4 regions of the Microbispora cellulosiformans genome follow, and region 3 is predicted to be linked to each of the others. Evidence: riboswitches for the same ligand, from Rfam matches in the RefSeq annotation. Region 3 holds a riboswitch; each other region holds the start of a gene.
The links. Region 3 has a riboswitch for cyclic di-AMP ahead of F5972_RS23595 (C40 family peptidase). Riboswitches for the same ligand answer to the same signal wherever they lie in the genome.
Positions count from the first base shown of each region.

Region 1: it holds a riboswitch for cyclic di-AMP, as region 3 does, so the genes downstream of both, F5972_RS14910 (CHAP domain-containing protein) here and F5972_RS23595 (C40 family peptidase) in region 3, are expected to answer to the same signal.
Region 2: it holds a riboswitch for cyclic di-AMP, as region 3 does, so the genes downstream of both, F5972_RS19910 (coiled-coil domain-containing protein) here and F5972_RS23595 (C40 family peptidase) in region 3, are expected to answer to the same signal.
Region 4: it holds a riboswitch for cyclic di-AMP, as region 3 does, so the genes downstream of both, F5972_RS16650 (glycoside hydrolase family 25 protein) here and F5972_RS23595 (C40 family peptidase) in region 3, are expected to answer to the same signal.

Region 1 is NZ_VYTZ01000005.1:149,681-153,863, forward strand. Features, by position in the region: gene F5972_RS14895 (hypothetical protein) at 1-88, opposite strand, end outside; gene F5972_RS14900 (response regulator transcription factor) at 251-904, shown strand; gene F5972_RS14905 (sensor histidine kinase) at 901-2,103, shown strand; cyclic di-AMP (ydaO/yuaA leader) riboswitch at 2,357-2,491, shown strand; gene F5972_RS14910 (CHAP domain-containing protein) at 2,505-3,185, shown strand; gene F5972_RS14915 (nuclear transport factor 2 family protein) at 3,240-3,644, opposite strand; gene F5972_RS14920 (helix-turn-helix domain-containing protein) at 3,732-4,183, shown strand, end outside.
Region 2 is NZ_VYTZ01000007.1:20,453-24,635, forward strand. Features, by position in the region: gene F5972_RS19900 (DeoR/GlpR family DNA-binding transcription regulator) at 245-1,051, shown strand; gene galT (galactose-1-phosphate uridylyltransferase) at 1,119-2,177, shown strand; cyclic di-AMP (ydaO/yuaA leader) riboswitch at 2,250-2,388, shown strand; gene F5972_RS19910 (coiled-coil domain-containing protein) at 2,423-3,334, shown strand; gene F5972_RS19915 (MerR family transcriptional regulator) at 3,377-4,183, opposite strand, start outside.
Region 3 is NZ_VYTZ01000008.1:215,572-219,754, forward strand. Features, by position in the region: gene F5972_RS23585 (BtrH N-terminal domain-containing protein) at 1-472, shown strand, start outside; gene F5972_RS23590 (SAM-dependent methyltransferase) at 477-1,220, opposite strand; gene F5972_RS23595 (C40 family peptidase) at 1,367-1,867, opposite strand; cyclic di-AMP (ydaO/yuaA leader) riboswitch at 1,997-2,158, opposite strand; gene F5972_RS23600 (hypothetical protein) at 2,568-3,659, opposite strand; gene F5972_RS23605 (TolB-like translocation protein) at 3,731-4,183, opposite strand, start outside.
Region 4 is NZ_VYTZ01000005.1:517,456-521,638, forward strand. Features, by position in the region: gene secD (protein translocase subunit SecD) at 1-783, shown strand, start outside; gene F5972_RS16650 (glycoside hydrolase family 25 protein) at 861-1,598, opposite strand; cyclic di-AMP (ydaO/yuaA leader) riboswitch at 1,613-1,756, opposite strand; gene F5972_RS16655 (flavin reductase family protein) at 2,045-2,632, shown strand; gene F5972_RS16660 (alpha/beta hydrolase) at 2,754-4,183, shown strand, end outside.

The DNA.
Region 1 (4,183 bases), on a different contig from region 3:
TCGCGAGAGCCGTGGCGAGGGCCAGGCGCAGCCCCGTCCGTACGGGTCGCGGGCGCAGGGGTCGTGAGCGTGTCGGTCGCAGGCGCATGGTCGTTCCTCCTCCCCCGGGGCCTTCGCCCGGGACGGGGCCCAACTCCAGCGCAGCCGGTGCTAATCACGGATAAGGAGGAGCCGCGGGTGATCCGGGAGGCTTCGCTTATCCGGGCCTAACACCGCGTGCGCCACTGTCGGTGCCGAGCGGGAGGCGAGGATGCGGGTGCTGGTGGTCGAGGACGAGGAACAACTGGCCGACGCCGTCGCCCGCGGGCTGCGGCTGCACGCGATCGCGGTCGACGTGGCCTACGACGGCCGGGAGGCGCTGGAGCTGGCCTCCTACGTCGGCTACGACGTGGTGGTGCTCGACCGCGACCTGCCCGACGTCCACGGGGACGAGGTGTGCCGGGAGCTGGTCACGGCGAGCGGCGCGAGCCGGATCCTCATGCTGACCGCGGCGGGGCGGGTGCGGGACCGGGTCGGCGGCCTGGCCCTGGGCGCCGACGACTACCTGGTCAAGCCGTTCGTGTTCGCCGAGCTGGTGGCGCGGGTGCGGGCGCTGGCCCGGCGCACCCCCCGGGCCGCGCCGCCGGTGCTGGAGCGCGCCGGGATCCGGCTCGACCCGGCCCGCCGTACGGTGGCCCGGGACGGGCGGCAGGTGGCGCTGGGCCGCCGCGAGTTCGACGTGCTGCACGAGCTGATGCGCGCCGGCGGCGGCCTGGTCAGCTCGGCGCGGCTGCGCGCGAGCGTGTGGGACGAGCACGCCGGCGCCGGCACGGGCGTGCTGCGCGTCACCATCACCTCGCTGCGCAGGAAACTGGGCGACCCCCCGGTGATCGAGAACGTCCCGGGCCGGGGGTACCGCCTGTGACCCGCCGCCTGCTGGTGTGGCGCAGGCTGGGGCTGCGGACGCGGCTCACCCTGCTGTACGGCGGGCTGTTCTTCGTCGCGGGCTCGGTGCTGCTGTGGTTCACCCACCTGCTGACCGCGCGGGCGCTCAACCAGCGGTTCGTCGTGGCGGTGGACAAGGTGAGCCACGGCGGGCGCCCTGCCCCCGCGGTGTCCGGCGCCGCCCTGCCCGCCGACAGCCTGCCGGGCGGCGCGCTCGGCGCCGACGTGATCGCGCGGCGCGTGCGCACCGACGTCGAGCAGGGCGCCGCCGACGTGCTGAACGACGTGCTCCGGTCGTCGCTGATCGTGATGATCCTCGTCGGGGTGGTCGCGGTGGTGCTGGGCTACCTGGTGGCCGACCGCGCGCTGCGCCCGCTCGACCGGGTGACCGAGACCGCGCAGCGGCTGTCGGAGAGCACCCTGCACGAGCGGATCGCCCTGCGCGGCCCGCAGGACGAGATCAAGCGGCTCGCCGACACCTTCGACGCGATGCTCGACCGGCTGCACCGGGTCTTCGACGCCCAGCGCCGTTTCATCGCCAACGCCTCCCACGAACTGCGCACCCCGCTGGCGGTGAACCGCACGGTGCTGGAGGTGTCGCTGGAGGAGCCCGCCGCGTCGGAGGACCTCAAGGCGCTGGCCCGGGCGCTGCTGGGCGCCACCGCCCGGTACGAGCGGCTGATCGACGGGCTGCTCATGCTGGCGCAGTCGGAGCAGGAGATCACCACCCGCAGGCCGGTGGACCTGCGGCAGGTCGTCCGTACGGCGATGGAGCAGATCGGCCCGCAGCCGCGCCGAGGGAAGGTCACGGTGCACGAGGACCTGCGCCCGGCCGTCGCGCACGGCGATCCGCTCTTCCTGGAACGCTGCCTGGTCAACCTGCTGGAGAACGCCGTCAAGTACAACGTTCGGGACGGGGAGGTCTGGGTCCGGCTGCGCGAGGACGACGCCGGGGCGTGCCTGACGGTGGAGAACACCGGGCCGCCGGTGCCGCCGTACGAGGTCGGCGACCTGTTCGAGCCGTTCCGGCGGCACGGCGGCGACCGGATCCGGTCGGCCCGCGGCGCCGGGCTCGGCCTGTCCATCGTCCGCGCCATCGCGGTCGCGCACGGCGGTACGGCCGACGCCCGTGCCCGGCCGGAGGGCGGCCTGACGGTGACCGTACGTCTGCCCAGGTGAGCGAGGTGCGTTCGCTCTGGGCGAACAAAGGTGTGAGCAGAGGAGAAGAAGGGGAACGCGGCATCCCCGGCGGGGCGGGCGAACCCGCCCTTTGCGCTCGCCCGTCCGGCATCGCGCCAGGTAAAACCCGAGTTGTCATCACTTGACCGGTTTGGGCTTGTCTATTACTTTTTGAGCAACTCAGGGCCCACTTGCTCATCTCAGTGGTCAAGAAAGCCCACCTCACACCGACGCGGCCGGCCGATCTCGGCCTGCCGCCCGGCCGCCTAATCCGCGTAAGCGGAGCCGGGGACCCAACCTCTTCCTGGGGTGAATCGGCATACCTGCCGTAGGGCGACTTCCAGCCCGAACCCGTCAGCTAACCCGGTCGGCGGCATGGAAGCAAAGGGAGTCCGCCCATCATGCACGCCCTCTCGACCTGTCTGCGCACGGCCCTCGCCGGCGGAGTCCTCGCCTCGGCCGTGGCGATCGCCTCTCCCGCCGCGCAGGCGGCGGACAACCCGGCCTCCGGCAAGGGCCCGGCCGCAGCGGCCGCGGCCGCGCCGTCCCTGACCGAGATCGCCGCCCGGCTGCCCAAGGTCGGCCCCCAGGACGTCATCAAGCTGGCCGCGAGCCAGGTCGGCATCAGCGAGAACTCCGCCGGCGGCGGGACCAAGTTCCAGGAGTGGTACATGACCAGCCCGCGCGCCCGCGAGACCCTCGCGCGCGACGGCGGGGCGCTGGAGGAATACGAGAACGCCCCCTGGTGCGACATGTTCGTCTCCTGGGTGGGCCAGCAGCTCGGCATCCAGCCGGTGATGGGTTCCGACGCCTACACCGTGGAGCACGCCCGCTGGTTCGCCGACCACGGCCGCTGGGGCCGTACGCCCAAGCCCGGGGCCGTGGTGTTCTTCAGCTGGAGCGGCAGCAACAAGATCGGCGACATCCAGCACGTCGGCTTCGTCGTCAGGGACAACGGCGACGGCACCATCCGCACCGTCGAGGGCAACACCGGCAACGGCGCCGTCGAGGCCCGCACCCGCCCCGCCTGGCAGGTCGCCGGGTACGGCTACCCGGTCTACCCCGCCGAGCTCGCCTCCTGACGACCCCCGGGCCGGGGATCGCGAACCATGGTTCCCGACCCCCGGCCCGGGTGCTCATCGATCAGCCGATTCCCACCACGTCAGATTGGCGGCCGCCCGGGCCGCCGGCTCGATGATCTCCCACGCCTCGGCGATGAGCCCGTCGTCGAGCCGCCAGATGTCGACGACCGCGATCCCCGGCCCGGCGCCGGGGAGCCGGCGCCGCGAGTGCATCACGACGTGATCACCATCGGCCAGCACATGCAGGATCTCGACCCGCATGCCCGCGAGCGGGACGAGCGCGGCGCGTACGGCGGCGAGCCATTCCGTCTTGGTCTTCGAGGTCGAATCCGGCCGGTGATGGGTGAAGTCGTCGCTCAGCAACGGCGCGAGCGCGTCGACGTCGCCCGTCGCGACCAGTGCCGTCAGCGCCCGCTGGACGATGCTCTTGTTGTCGGTGGTCGTGTTCCGCGTAGTCACGGGACGCAGTGTCTCCGCCGCCCGCGACGGTGTCGATGAACTCCCATTTCATGGCGCGGAGCGCCACGATGAGTAGCATCGGCGGTCATGCGCACGGTCGGGGAACTGTTACGGGAATGGCGGCATCGCCGGCGGCTCAGCCAGCTCGATCTCGCGATCGCCGCCGACGTCTCGGCCCGTCACGTCAGCCTGGTGGAGACCGGCAGGTCCAACCCGAGCGCCGACATGGTCCTCCGGCTCGCCGACCAGCTCGACGTGCCGTTGCGTGAGCGCAACGTGCTGTTGCTCGCCGCCGGCTTCGCGCCCCGCTACGCCGAGCGGCCGCTCGACGGGGACGCGCTGCCGGCGGCCTGGGACGCGATCGCACGGGTGCTGCGCGCGCACGAGCCGTACCCGGCGCTGGTCATCGACCGCCGATGGAACATCCTGATGACCAATCGCGCCATCGACCCGTTCCTCGCCGACGTCGCCCCCGACCTGCTACGGCCGCCGGTCAACATGGTGCGGCTGGGACTGGACCCGCGCGGGCTCGCTCACCG
Region 2 (4,183 bases), on a different contig from region 3:
GAACGCCCGGACGACCCCGGAACCGGGTTACCGGCCCGTGGGGCGCTTGCCGTGGTTGGCCTTCTTCTTCCTGCGGGCCTTCGACTTGCGTGCGCGTCTGCCCATCGCGGCCGCCTTCCCTGGAGTACGGCTTTCGCCCACTGTCCTCCCGCGGGCGGGCGGCGGCAAGTACCCGCACCCCAACTCAACACTCCTGAACGTAAGCCTGGCATGATTTGGTGGAATCTGTTGACGGGAGTGGTGGATGCTGGCCCAGCAACGGCAGCAGGCGATCCTGGAGAGGGTGCGCAGGTCCGGCGGGGTGCGGGTCGCGCAACTCGTGCGTGAGCTCGGGGTGTCGGACATGACGATCCGCCGCGACCTTGAGGTCCTGGCGGAGCGCGGCCTGATCGTCAAGGTGCACGGCGGGGCCACCGCCACCGGCACCGGCTCCACCGAGGAGCCGGGCTTCGCGGCCAAGTCGATGCGGCAGCAGGCCGAGAAGGAGGCCGTCGCCCGCCGCGCGGCCCCGCTCGTGCCGCCGGGAAGCTCCGTCGCGCTCTCGGCCGGGACGACGACCTGGACGCTGGCCCACCACCTGGTGGACGTGCCCGAGCTGACCGTGATCACCAACTCCGTCCAGGTGGCCGACGTCTTCCACCGGGCGGGACGCCCCGACCAGACCGTGGTGCTCGTGGGCGGCGTGCGGACGCCGTCCGACGCGCTGGTCGGCCCGGTCGCGGTCGCGGCCGTCCGCTCCCTGAACGTCGACACCCTCATGCTCGGCGTGCACGGGATGAGCGTCCGGGCCGGTTTCACCACCCCCAACCTGCTGGAGGCGGAGACCGACCGCGCCCTGATCGCGGCCGCCCAGCGGCTCGTCGTCCTGGCCGACCACACCAAGTGGGGGACGATCGGCATCAGCACGATCGCGGCGCTCGGCGAGGCCGACGTGGTCGTGAGCGACGCGGGCCTGCCCGAGGAGGCCCGCGCCGTGCTGTCGGAGCAGGCCGGCGAGCTTCTCCTCGCCGATCCGTCCGGTGAGGCGTCCCTGGAGACCGCCTCCCTGTGACAGACACTCCCCGACGGCACACCCGCAGTGATGCCGCGAAAGAGCACTGTGAAGCTGGAGATCCACCGTGAAGCGCACCATCGCCCATCTGGCCGACGGCCGGGAGCTGATCTACTTCGACCGCCGCGACGACGCCGACCACGCCGCCGCCGACCCGCGGGATCTGCCCGCGCGCCCTCTCGCGTCCGAGTTGCGGCACGACCCGCTCATGGACGAGTGGGTGGCCGTCGCCCGGCACCGCCAGACCCGCACCCACCTGCCGTCCGCCCAGGAGTGCCCGCTCTGCCCCGGGCATCCCGGCTCGGAGATCCCCTCGCCGTACGAGGTGGCGGTGTTCGAGAACCGCTTCCCGTCGTTCAGCTTCAACACCGGCGCGTACGAGCAGGTGGGCGGGCTGAGCGAGGTGCGGCCGGGGATCGGGCGCTGCGAGGTCGTCTGCTTCACCTCCGACCACGACGCCTCCTTCAGCTCGCTCGGCGACGAGCGGGCCGTGCTGGTCGTCGAGGCGTGGGCCGACCGCACGGCCGAACTGTCCGCGCTGCCCGGCGTGGAGCAAGTCTTCTGCTTCGAGAACCGCGGCGCCGAGATCGGCATCACGCTGCCGCACCCGCATGGGCAGATCTACGCCTATCCGTACGTCACGCCGCGTACCCGGCAGATGCTGGACACCGCCGCCCGGCACCGCGGCGGCAACCTGTTCGCGGACGTCCTCGCGGCCGAGCGGAGGGGGCCCCGCGTGGTCGCCGCCAACGAGCACTGGACGGCCTTCGTCCCGGCCGCCGCCCGGTATCCGTTCGAGGTGCACCTCTACCCGCACCGCCGGGTGCCGGACATCCCGGCGCTGTCGCAGGAGGAGCGGGCCGCCTTCGCGCCGCTGTACATCGACGTGCTGCGCCGCCTCGACGGGCTGTTCGGCGTCGTCATGCCGTACGTCGCGGCCTGGCACCAGGCGCCGGTCACCTACCGGCGGGATCTGGCCTACCTCCACCTCCAGCTCTTCACGATCCGGCGGACGGCGGACAAGCTGAAGTATCTCGCCGGATCGGAGTCGGCGATGGGCGCCTTCGTCAACGACGTGCTCCCGGAGGAGGCGGCCCGCATGCTGCGTGAGGTGGTAACGGACTGATCTCCGTACGGTTGCGACTTGGGGTGGCAGTCGCCTTTTCTTTACCACTAGTATCCCTGGCACCACCGGTCACAGCCGGTGCCGCCTAATCCCGGGCGCCTCGCCCGGGAGCCGGGGACCCGTTCACGCCTCTGGGGTAAAGGCACGTCGCTGCCCGGGCTCCTCCAGCCCGCACCCGTCAGCTAACCCGGTCGGCAGATGGAGAGGAGTGGGCTCTGCCCCGCGCGTTCCCCCTGGCCGCAGGCGTGCTCACCGCCGCGGCCCTCGTCCTCGGCACTGCCGCCGGGGGCACCGCCGCCCCCAAGCCGACGGAGAAGCAGCTCAAGAAGCAACTCGCCGGCCTGCAGAAGAAGGTCGACCGGCTCATCGCCGACTACAACGCCAAGCGGGTCGCGCTCGCCAAGGCACGCGACGACGAGGCGGCGGCGCGCGCCCGCGTGAGCAGGGCGGAGGCCGACTACACGGCGACCCTCGACGAGGTCCGGGAGTTCGTCAGGCTGCGGTACCAGACCGACAGCGTGCGCGTCCTGCCCAACCTGACCGTCTCCGCGGTGGCCTACCAGCTCAAGGAGGAACAGGCCGCGAGGCTCGCGCGCGTGGACGAGGTCCGCGCCGAACGGCAGAAGGCCGCCGAGGCGGCGAAGGCGCTCACCGCGTCGCTGAAGTCGCAGGCCGCGGAGGTCGCCGGCCAGCGCCGGGAGGCCGAGAAGCTCATCGACGACATCCAGGACAAGATCGACCGCCTGGTCCCGATCGCCCCGGGCCGGAGGGCGAGCGGCTCGTGGGCGCCCGAGCTGCCGGCCGGAGCCGACAACATCACGCCCCGGATGCGGCTGATGCGGTCCGAGGTGGAAAGCCACTTCGATCTGGGCTTCCCGGTCGGCTGTTACCGGGCCGAGAACAGCGGCGAGCACCCCCTCGGCCGCGCCTGCGACTTCATGATGAGCTCGGGCGGCTCCATGCCCTCGGCGCAGATGCAGGCGCTCGGCGACAGCCTGGCCGCCTGGGCCATCAAGAACGGCCCGAAGCTCGGCGTGATGTACGTGATCTGGCGGCAACGCATCTACAACCTCGGTCATCCCGGCTGGCGCCCGATGTCCGACCGCGGCGGCGTCACCGCCAACCACTACGACCACGTCCACATCTCGATGTACTAGCGAACCGCGCCGGCGCTTCGATGGCGGCCGCCGGGTGCGGGACTACCGCGCGCGGGACTGCTGCCCGGTGTGCGTGCGCAGGGCGTCCGCGAACCACGTGAACACCGGTGCGAGGCTTGGCGGGGCGGGCCATCCGTTGATGACGGCCAGCAGGTGCCAATAGCGTTCCGCGCGGGGATCGCCGCCGATCTCCAGGCGCGTCAGCAGCCAGCGGCGCAAGCCGGCGTCGTCGGCTCGGCCGAAGGTCTGCGCGTACCGGGCGGTGAGGGCGTCGACGACGGGTGCGGCCTCGGCCGAACCCGGGGCTATACCGGCATCGAGCACGCGGCCGACGCTCTCGCGGACGGTTTCGGTGAGATCGTGGTGGAGGCCGGTGCGGTCGCCCTGCGCCCGCTGGGCCGCCTGGTACTCCGCCATGCGGCGGACGGCGGCGCGGAAGTCGGGATCCTGGGTGAGCTCGGCGAGTTCCACCCAGGCGTCGACCTGTTCGGGTTCGGGGTCGTCCGGCAGTTCGGGCATGGTCGAGCGCATCATGGCGACGAACTCGGCGTTGGCGTCGAGCCCGCCGAAGGTGTCGTCGATGAAGCCGGTGATCAGGCGCCGGCGTTCGTCGTCGGAGAGCTTGGCGAGTTTGTGCATGAGGTCCATCTCCTCGGGGGTGGAGCCCCGCTTGGCTACCGCGCGCAGTACGGCGCGCCGCAGCCGGAGGGTGCGGATCTGCACCTCCAGTGCGTCGGCGTGCGCGGCCGCGACCTCGGGCACCGAGACCTCCCGCTCCAGCACCTGCCGGATGACAGCGAGGTCGAGCCCCAGATCACGCAGGGTGCGCACCAGGTCCAGACGCGCGAG
Region 3 (4,183 bases):
GTCCTTCACCATCGCCCTGCCGGAGCGCCCGCTCTCCTGGCAGGACCAGATCATCCCCGCCGTCAGGGAGTGCGCCGGCGCCTTCCTCGCCGCTCCCATCGCGAACCTCGGCTACCGCGGCATCGAGAAGGCCGGCAGGCTGGTGCCCGGATGGCTGCTCCGCGCCGCCGAGCCGCGGCGGGACCTGCCGCAGGCCGCTCTCCTCATGGAGCGGGGCGGCACCGGCGGCGGCCTGTTCCGCGCCCTCTACCGCGACTTCCTCGACGAGTGCGCCTCGCTGATCGACGACGGCCGCCTCCGCACCGGCCACCGGCTGTACGCCGAGGCCGCCGGCCTGTGGACGGAGGTGGCCACCTTGATCGAGAAGGCGGGGGAGAGCGGTGACGCGGGACACCTGGAGCAGGCCGGCGTCATCCTCCACGATCTCTCGCGCGTGGAGAAGGACGCCATGGAGGTGCTGCGTCAGCTGTAGGGGGTCAGTTTCTGCGCTGGAGGAGGAGCGTGACGAACCCCAGGACACCCCGATAACCGCGCAACCACATGTCGCGGTGCTCCAGAGCCGCCGTGCGGGCGTCGGCGGCGTCCGGGCCGGGATGCTCGTTGGCCCAGCGCAGCAGCGTGCCCGTCCAGGACCACTCGTACTCGTCCCATTCGGCCAGGTCGCTGGTGTACGCATAGACCACGTCGAAACCGGCTGACTCGGCGGCGGCGACGGTGCCGGGCAGGTCGAGGAACTCCGACTTCGTGGCGCCCAGGCGGGTGAGCGCCTCCTCGGTCGGCTCGCGCTCCCAGAACCCCTCGCCCACCAGCGCCAGCCCGTTCGGCCGCAGATAGCGGCGGACGTGCTCGACGGTCGGGCCGAGCCCGCCGAAGGCGTGCGTGGCCCCGACGCAGAGCACCAGGTCGTACTGCTCGGCGACCGGGAAGTCGGCGGCCGGGCGCTCGTGGAAGCGGATGCGCTCCCAGACGCCCTGGACCTCGGCCGCGTGCTCCGCCGCCTTGAGCCCGTGCGCGTCGATGTCGACGCCGTCGGCGGTCGCGTCCTGGTAGAGCGCCAGCGCGCGCAGCGTCCAGGCGCCCTCGCCGCAGCCGAGATCGAGGATCCTCGCCCCCTCGGCCAGCCGTGCCCGGCGCAGCAGCCGGGTCACGTTGGCGCCGGAGACCGGCGCGGCGATGGGGTGGTCCCGATGAGCGAGATGGCTGATCAGCTGGCGATCCATGGCCCAATACTTCCGCATCCCCGGATGCTTTCGGCAAGCCGAATTCGCCCCGGCGGGCGGCGTGTCGCCGCCGCGGCCGGCCTCCGGCGGAGACGCCGGCACAGGGGACCGGACATCTCCGCCGAGGACGTGCCATGACGCCTGCGTCACACGCCGGGGCGTACGGCGGCGACGAAGTTGCTCCTCCAGTAGCCCTTGAGGCGGTCGACCCTGACCACCGCGCCGGAGTGGGGAGCGTTGATCACCTTCTTGTTCCCTATGTACATGCCCACGTGGCCGCCGCCGCTGGTGAAGATGAGGTCACCCGGCTTGAGACGCGCCAGGGAGACCCTCTTCTTGACGGCGCTGAGGATGGACCACGTCGTACGCGGGATCTTGACGCCGGCCTTGCGCCAGGCGAACTGGACCAGCCCGGAGCAGTCGAACGCCCGCGGGCCCGTGGCGCCCCAGACGTAGGGATCGCCGAGGTGCTTTCTCGCCACCTTGATGGCCTGCTCGGCCTTCTCCTGCTGGAGAGCGGCTTTGGTGAGCTTCGTGTCCACGGAGGCCTCCGCGGGGGTGGCGGCGGCCTGTCCGGCGTACGGGGTGAACGCCGTGACGGGAGGCTCGGGCGGGATGGCCGTCGAGTCCGGGGGCGGGGCTGTCACGGTCCCCGTGACGGCGCCGGCGGGGAGTGCGCCGAAGCCTCCCAGGGAGACGGTGAGCGCTGCGCTACTCAGCGTGACGCAGGCAGCGCGAAGCAGGGTGGTGGGGTTGGCGGACAGGGGATCTCTCCTAGAGTCTTCCGCTTGCGCCTACCGGGTTAGCTGACGGATTCGGGCAGGGAAGTCGCCCTACGGCGCTGGGCGCGCCGATTCACCCCAGACCTTCGGGTCGAAGGTCGATTGGTTCCCCGGTTCCGGGCCTCCTTGCTGGCCCGGATTCGGCATCACCGGCGCCCAGGGGGGGCGGGAGAGCACATGGCGACGGTGACAGTGGATGCGCTTTCCGAACACGGCCTGGCCGGGTTCGTTGGGCAAGGAAACTACCAAGACACGCCATATTGGCGCAAAGGGTGCAAATCGGATTATGATCGCATAAAGGGATCATAAGGCGAGAATCCGCAGGTCAGGAGGCGTTGCAAAGTCGGCGAACGTGACGCGCGTCACACTCGTCCAAGCGAGGCCGGGGGGCCGCGCCAGACGGGGACCTGCGCGGCGAGCCCACGAAGCGGGCGCGCCGGAGCCACCCGAAAGGCGGAGACCCGCGCGGCGGGACCTGTGAGGCGGACACGCCGTGGGGCGGAGAACCCCACGGCGGCGGACGCGCCGCGGGGGGACGGAACCGGCCGCCGGTGACGTCAGCGGGTCACGGCGTGCGCCAGAACGTGCCGTTGGCCGAGGGGTCGTCGGGGTCGCCCTGCGGGACGCTGAAGCCCGCGCCCCACATCGTCGCCGTTCCCGGCCTGCGGGCGACGGAGAACACGACGGCGTCGGTGCCGGACTTCCGGACGAGCCGGGCCTGCCGCCACGTCGAGCCCGTGACCTGCCACAGGGTCGGGTTCCAGCTGCCCTGCAGGACCCAGACGCCGCCCCTGCCGTCGGGCTCCACCTCGGTGTACGGCTGGGCGTTGGCGGTGCCCATGGAGACGGTCCACGACCTGCCGTTCCAGTGCATCACCAGGGTGCGGCCGAAGTTCACGTCGTCGCCCTGCTCGTCGGCGCCTTCCCAGCTCACCCCGCCGACGACCCACACGTTCTTCGAGCCCACGACCGCGATGTCCTGGATGGTCACGACGGCGTCCCGCGCGGGAACGGCGGGAGCCGGCGCCGGGACCAGGGACCAGGACCTCCCGTTCCATCGCATGATCGAGGGCTGGTTGCCCTTGACGCCCGCCGCCCAGGCCACGCCGGCCTTGTACGCGTCGACGGCGGAGGCGCGGCCCGGCAGCCGGACGCTCCTCCAGGACGACCCGGTCCAGTGCCTCGCCGTGGCGGACGACGCGGCGACCGCCCAGATGTCCTTCGCGCCCGTCGCGTCGGCGTCCGTCGCCGAGAAGCCGCCGCCCAGCGAGCGCGTGGTCCACGCGCGGCCGTTCCAGCGTGCCGCCCTGCCCTCGCCGAAGACCCACACGTTCGTGCCGGAGGTGGCCGTCACCGCCCGCAGTTCGTACGGCGGGCTGTTCGGGACGACCCGCCAGGATCGGCCGTCGAACCGCTCGACCAGCCCCCGCTGTCGGCCGTTCACGACCCGGTGCCCGGCCGCCCACACCGATCCGTCGCCCAGGACCGTCACGTCGTTGAGCACGTCATCTCCGGGCAGCGTGTTCACCTTGGCCGGCTTCCACGCAGGCACGGGCGCCTCCGCCTGGTAGCCCTGGTGGGCCGCACCGGACGCGGCCGCGGGCGGCACGCTCGCCAGGCCGAGAACCATCACCCCTGCGAAGACTGCGGTACGCATGACGCTCCCCTCCGTTCGCCCATATGACGTCCAATCGAGGACATTCGTTCACCGAACGGCCACAGGGCTTCTCAGGAGTCCCTGCGCTTCCTTTCCGTCCACGCCTCGTACGTGCTGTCTCCGGGGAGCACCCAGACCGTCGTGTCGGGCCTAGCGATCTTCCGTAGCGGTGTCGCCCTGCCGGTCGCCGCCGAGACCCGGTAGATCGTCACCCCGGCCCGGGTCCTGGACCGGACGATCAGGTGGTCCGCCCGGTCGAAGGCGAGGTCGTCGACGTACTGCCCGCGCGGCAGCCGTACGGTCACCGTGCGGCTCGTGCGGCCGGTACGCAGGTTGAGCAGGCGCACCTGGCGATAGTTCGGCCATCTGCCGACCAGCGCCGCCACCGTGACGTGGTCGTTCGCCAGCGCCGTCGCGGACAGCCGCGTCTTGCGGCTCACCCGCGCACGCAGGGTCCGGTCGAACACCGTGAGCCGATCCTCCTGGGCCAGGAGCAGCCGCCCGCCGTCCGGGCTGAATCCCAG
Region 4 (4,183 bases), on a different contig from region 3:
TTCGCCACGAGCAGGCCGGTCGACGTCACCGCGGCCCGGCAGGCGGTGTCGGACGCCGGGTTCCCCACCGCCGTGGTGCAGCGGTCGGACGACGCGATCTCCGTACGGACCGGGCAGATCACCGCCGACGACGTCGTCCGCGTCGAGGAGGCCCTGGACCGGAGCGTCGGGGACGTCACCAAGCAGCGCGACGAGCTCGTCGGGCCGAGCCTGGGCGCGGAGCTGCGCCGCAACGCGCTCATCGCGCTCGGCGTCGCGCTCGCGGCCCAGCTCGCCTACCTGGCGTTCCGCTTCCGATGGACGTTCGGCGCCGCCGCCGTGGCGGCGCTGTTCGTGGACGCGGCCGTCGTCGTCGGCGCGTTCGCCTGGATGGGCAAGCCGATCGACGGCGTCTTCCTGGCCGCGATGCTGACGATCATCGGATACTCGGTCAACGACAAGGTCGTGCTCTTCGACCGGGTCCGAGAGCTGTGGCCGGTGTCGCGGGGGACGCCCTTCGGGCGGGTGGTGAACACGGCGATCCTGCAGACCGTGCCGCGTACGGTCAACACGGGGCTCGGCGCGTTGTTCATCCTGGCGGCGCTGGCGGTGTTCGGCGGCGACTCGCTGCGCGACTTCGCGATCGCCCTGTTGATCGGCATCGTCGTGGGCACGCTGTCGTCGTCGTTCGTGGCGGGGCCGGCGGCGATCGAGCTGGAGCGGCGCGCCGGTCAGCCGCCGCCCGCGCCCGCCGCACCCCGTCGCCGCCCCGTGGCGCGCGACGGATCCGGCGCGGTGGTCTGAATCTGAAGTGGTCCGAATCTGAAGTGGTCTGAGCGGGGCTTTCCCGGGGCGGGCGGCGCTCGCCCCGGGAACGGGCCTCAGGGACGGCCGAGTGCGCGCAGCTCGACCGGGCTCAGCGAGGAGACGTTCTGGTCGATCGGTGAGTCGGTGTACTGGTGGATCGCCCAGCTCGTCCAGTCGGCCGGCGGGCTGATGTCGCCCGGGTCCCGGCTGTAGTGGGCCACCCACAGCGGATAGTCACCCAGGCCCTGGCCGTACTTGTCGGCGAAGTTCCAGCCGCTGTAGAACATCGGCCTGACACCGGTCTTGGCGGTCACGTACTCCAGCCACTTCCTGGCCCAGGCGTTGACGCGTTCCACCGACTGGCCGTCGGCGGTCTCCAGGTCGAGCACGAGGATGTCGCCCCGCTTGCCCGGCTGCGCGTTCACCACGCGGAGGAAGTGGTCGGCCTCGGCGATCGGGTCGTTGGAGGGATGGCCGTAGTGGTAGACGCCGCGGACGATCCCCTTCTTGTCCAGCTCGCGCCAGTGCCGGGGGAAGGACGAGTCGACCCAGTCCAGGCCCTCGGTGGCCTTGATGAAGCCGAACTGCGCCCGGCTGTTGATCCAGTCGTGGTCGGCCTCGTAGCCGGAGACGTCCTGGCCGTACGTGTGCGGGTTCGCGTAGGCGGGAGCGGGCGCCGCCGCGGTGGCGGCGAGCGTGGCGGCGGTGAGGGTGGCCGTGCCGGCCGAGACCGCGAGTGCCGCCGCGGCGAGGGCGGCGCGCAGGCGGCGGCCGGAAGGCCGCATGGCGGGAGAGAACCTGAGGGTGGGCATGACGCGGGTGGAGCTCCTTGCTTCCATGCCGCCTACCGGGTTAGCTGACGGGTTCGGGCAGGAAGTGCCCTACGAGCGCATCTGGGGGCCTGCGCAGCGATTCACCCCGAAAAGTGGGTCCCCGGCTCCGCGGAACGCGGACTCGGCGGCCGCGCGCCCTGGTGAGCGCACGGTCCGGGCAACGACACGGCAACGGAGGCGACGCGGAGGTCACCGGCATCCATGCCGTGGCACCTAAAGGTACATACGGCGCAACAATGGTGTAAACCTGACAAAACATGTTTTTACCTGGGCAGACTCGTCGTACAGACCGCCCGCTGGACGGGATCCCGTGCGAAGCGGCGCCGAGGGGGTTTGTAAGTTCGTGACCTGAGCGCTGAGTCACCGGACCAGAGCCGCACCAGCACCGCACCAGAGGCACCGGACCGCACGCGAAAGGTGAACCCATGACCGCAGCTTCCGCCGGCCCCGGCCTCGGCGACCCCGGCTCCGGCGACGTGCCGCCGCCGTCGCCCGCGGAGTTCCGGCGCGCGCTCGGCATGTTCGCGACCGGCGTGACCGTGGTCACGGGCCTGGACGACGGAGAGCCGGTGGGGTTCGCCTGCCAGTCGTTCGCGTCGGTGTCTCTCGAACCACCGCTCGTCCTCTTCTGCGCCGACCACAAGGGCCGCGCCTGGCCGCGGATCAGGACGTCCGGCCGCTTCTGCGTCAACGTCCTCGGCGAGGAGCAGGTAGACGTGTGCGCGAGGTTCGGATCGAGCAACGGCGACAAGTTCGCCGGGCTCGCCTGGGACCTGTCCCGCTGGGGCACGCCCGCCCTGCGGGACGTGCTGCTGCGCGTCCACGGCGAGGTGCGGGAGGTGCACGTGGCCGGAGACCACGACGTGGTGATCGGCCTGGTCCGCGAACTCGAACCCGTCCATCCGGAGCAGCGGCCGATGCTGTTCTTCCGCGGCAGGTTCGGCGTCTACCACGACGACCCCGCCACGGCGCTCGGCCCCAACCTCTGGGGCTGGGGCGACCACTGGGGGTGACGCGGCGGCGCGGGAGCGACGCGGGGGGCAAGGCGGTGACCTGCGGGTGACTTGATAGCCTGCCTGCTCCGCGAGATCGGCGGACAGGCGGCGAATCGGGGGCCTGATGCGGGAAGGGCGGGTGCGGCTCGGCGCAGCGCTGGACACGGCCGGGATCCTGTTCGCCGCGATCTTCTTCTGCCTGTCCCTCACGCCGTCGCTGCTGCCCCGCTCGTGGCCGCTGCAGGGGATCATCGCGGGGGTGCTGACCGCGACCGGATACCTGGCCGGCGTGACCGCCGGCGCCCTGACCCGCCGGAGCGCCGCCCCGGTCGCCCGCCGGTGTCCCGAGGCCCGGCGCGAGAGGTGGCGCGAGGGATGGCGCCGTACGGGACGGCGGCGGGTGCGCCGCCTGGTCGCGACGTTCGGCTGCGGGCTGGGCGCCGCGTCGCTGGTCCTCGGCGTACGCGCCCAGCGGGCCATCTACCCGCTGATGGGGCTGCGCCCGCCGGAACGGCTCGGCTACCTCGGCGTGCCGTTCGTCGCGGCGGCGGTGTTCCTGCTCCTGCTGGCCGCCGCCCGGGCGCTGCGCGTCGCGGCCCGGGCGCTCGGAGGCGTGCTCGGCCGATGGATCCCCGCCACGGCGGCGCGGCTGGCCGCGGGGCTCGGCGTGGGCGTGCTGGCCGTCCTGCTCACCGACGGGATCCTCAGCGAGGCGCTGCTCAGAGGGGCCGACAACAGCTTCGCGGCGATCAACAGCGAGACCGCCCCCGGCACCTCGCCGCCCCGGTCCGCCACCGTCTCTGGCGGCCCCTCCTCCCTCGTCTCCTTCGCGTCGCTCGGCCTGGAGGGCCGGGCGTTCGTCGCCGGCGCCCCCGCCGTCGGGGAGCTGAGCGGTTTCACCGGGCGGCCCGCGCTCCCGCCGGTCCGGGTCTACGCGGGGCTCGACTCGGCCGCGACCGCCCGCGAGCGGGCCGCCCTCGCCGTACGGGAACTGGACCGGACCGGCGCGTTCCGCCGCGCGGTGCTGTGCGTGATCACGACGACGGGCACGGGCTGGGTGGACCCCCAGGCGGCCGCCGCCCTGGAGTTCATGTACGGAGGAGACACCGCGCTGGTCTCGATTCAGTACTCCTACCTGCCGAGCTGGCTGTCGTTCCTGGTGGACCGCGAGCGCGTCACGGCGGCGGGGCGTGAGCTGTTCGGCCAGGTGTACGCCCGGTGGACGCGGCTGCCCGCCGGTCACCGGCCCCGGCTGCTGGTGTTCGGGGAGAGCCTGGGGGCGTTCGGCGCGGAGTCGGCCTTCCGCGACGACCGCGACCTGCGCGTGCGCACCGGCGGCGCGCTGTTCGTCGGGCCGCCCGACAGCAGCCCGCTGTGGCGGCGGTTCGTGGACGACCGCGACCCGGGCAGCCGGGAGGTGCTGCCCGTCTACCGGGACGGCGAGACCGTGCGCTTCGCCAACGGGCCCGCCGACCTGGCCGCGCCCGCCTCCGCCTGGGCCGGGTCGCGGGTGGTCTACCTCCAGCACCCCTCGGATCCGATCGTGTGGTGGACCCCGCGGCTGGTCCT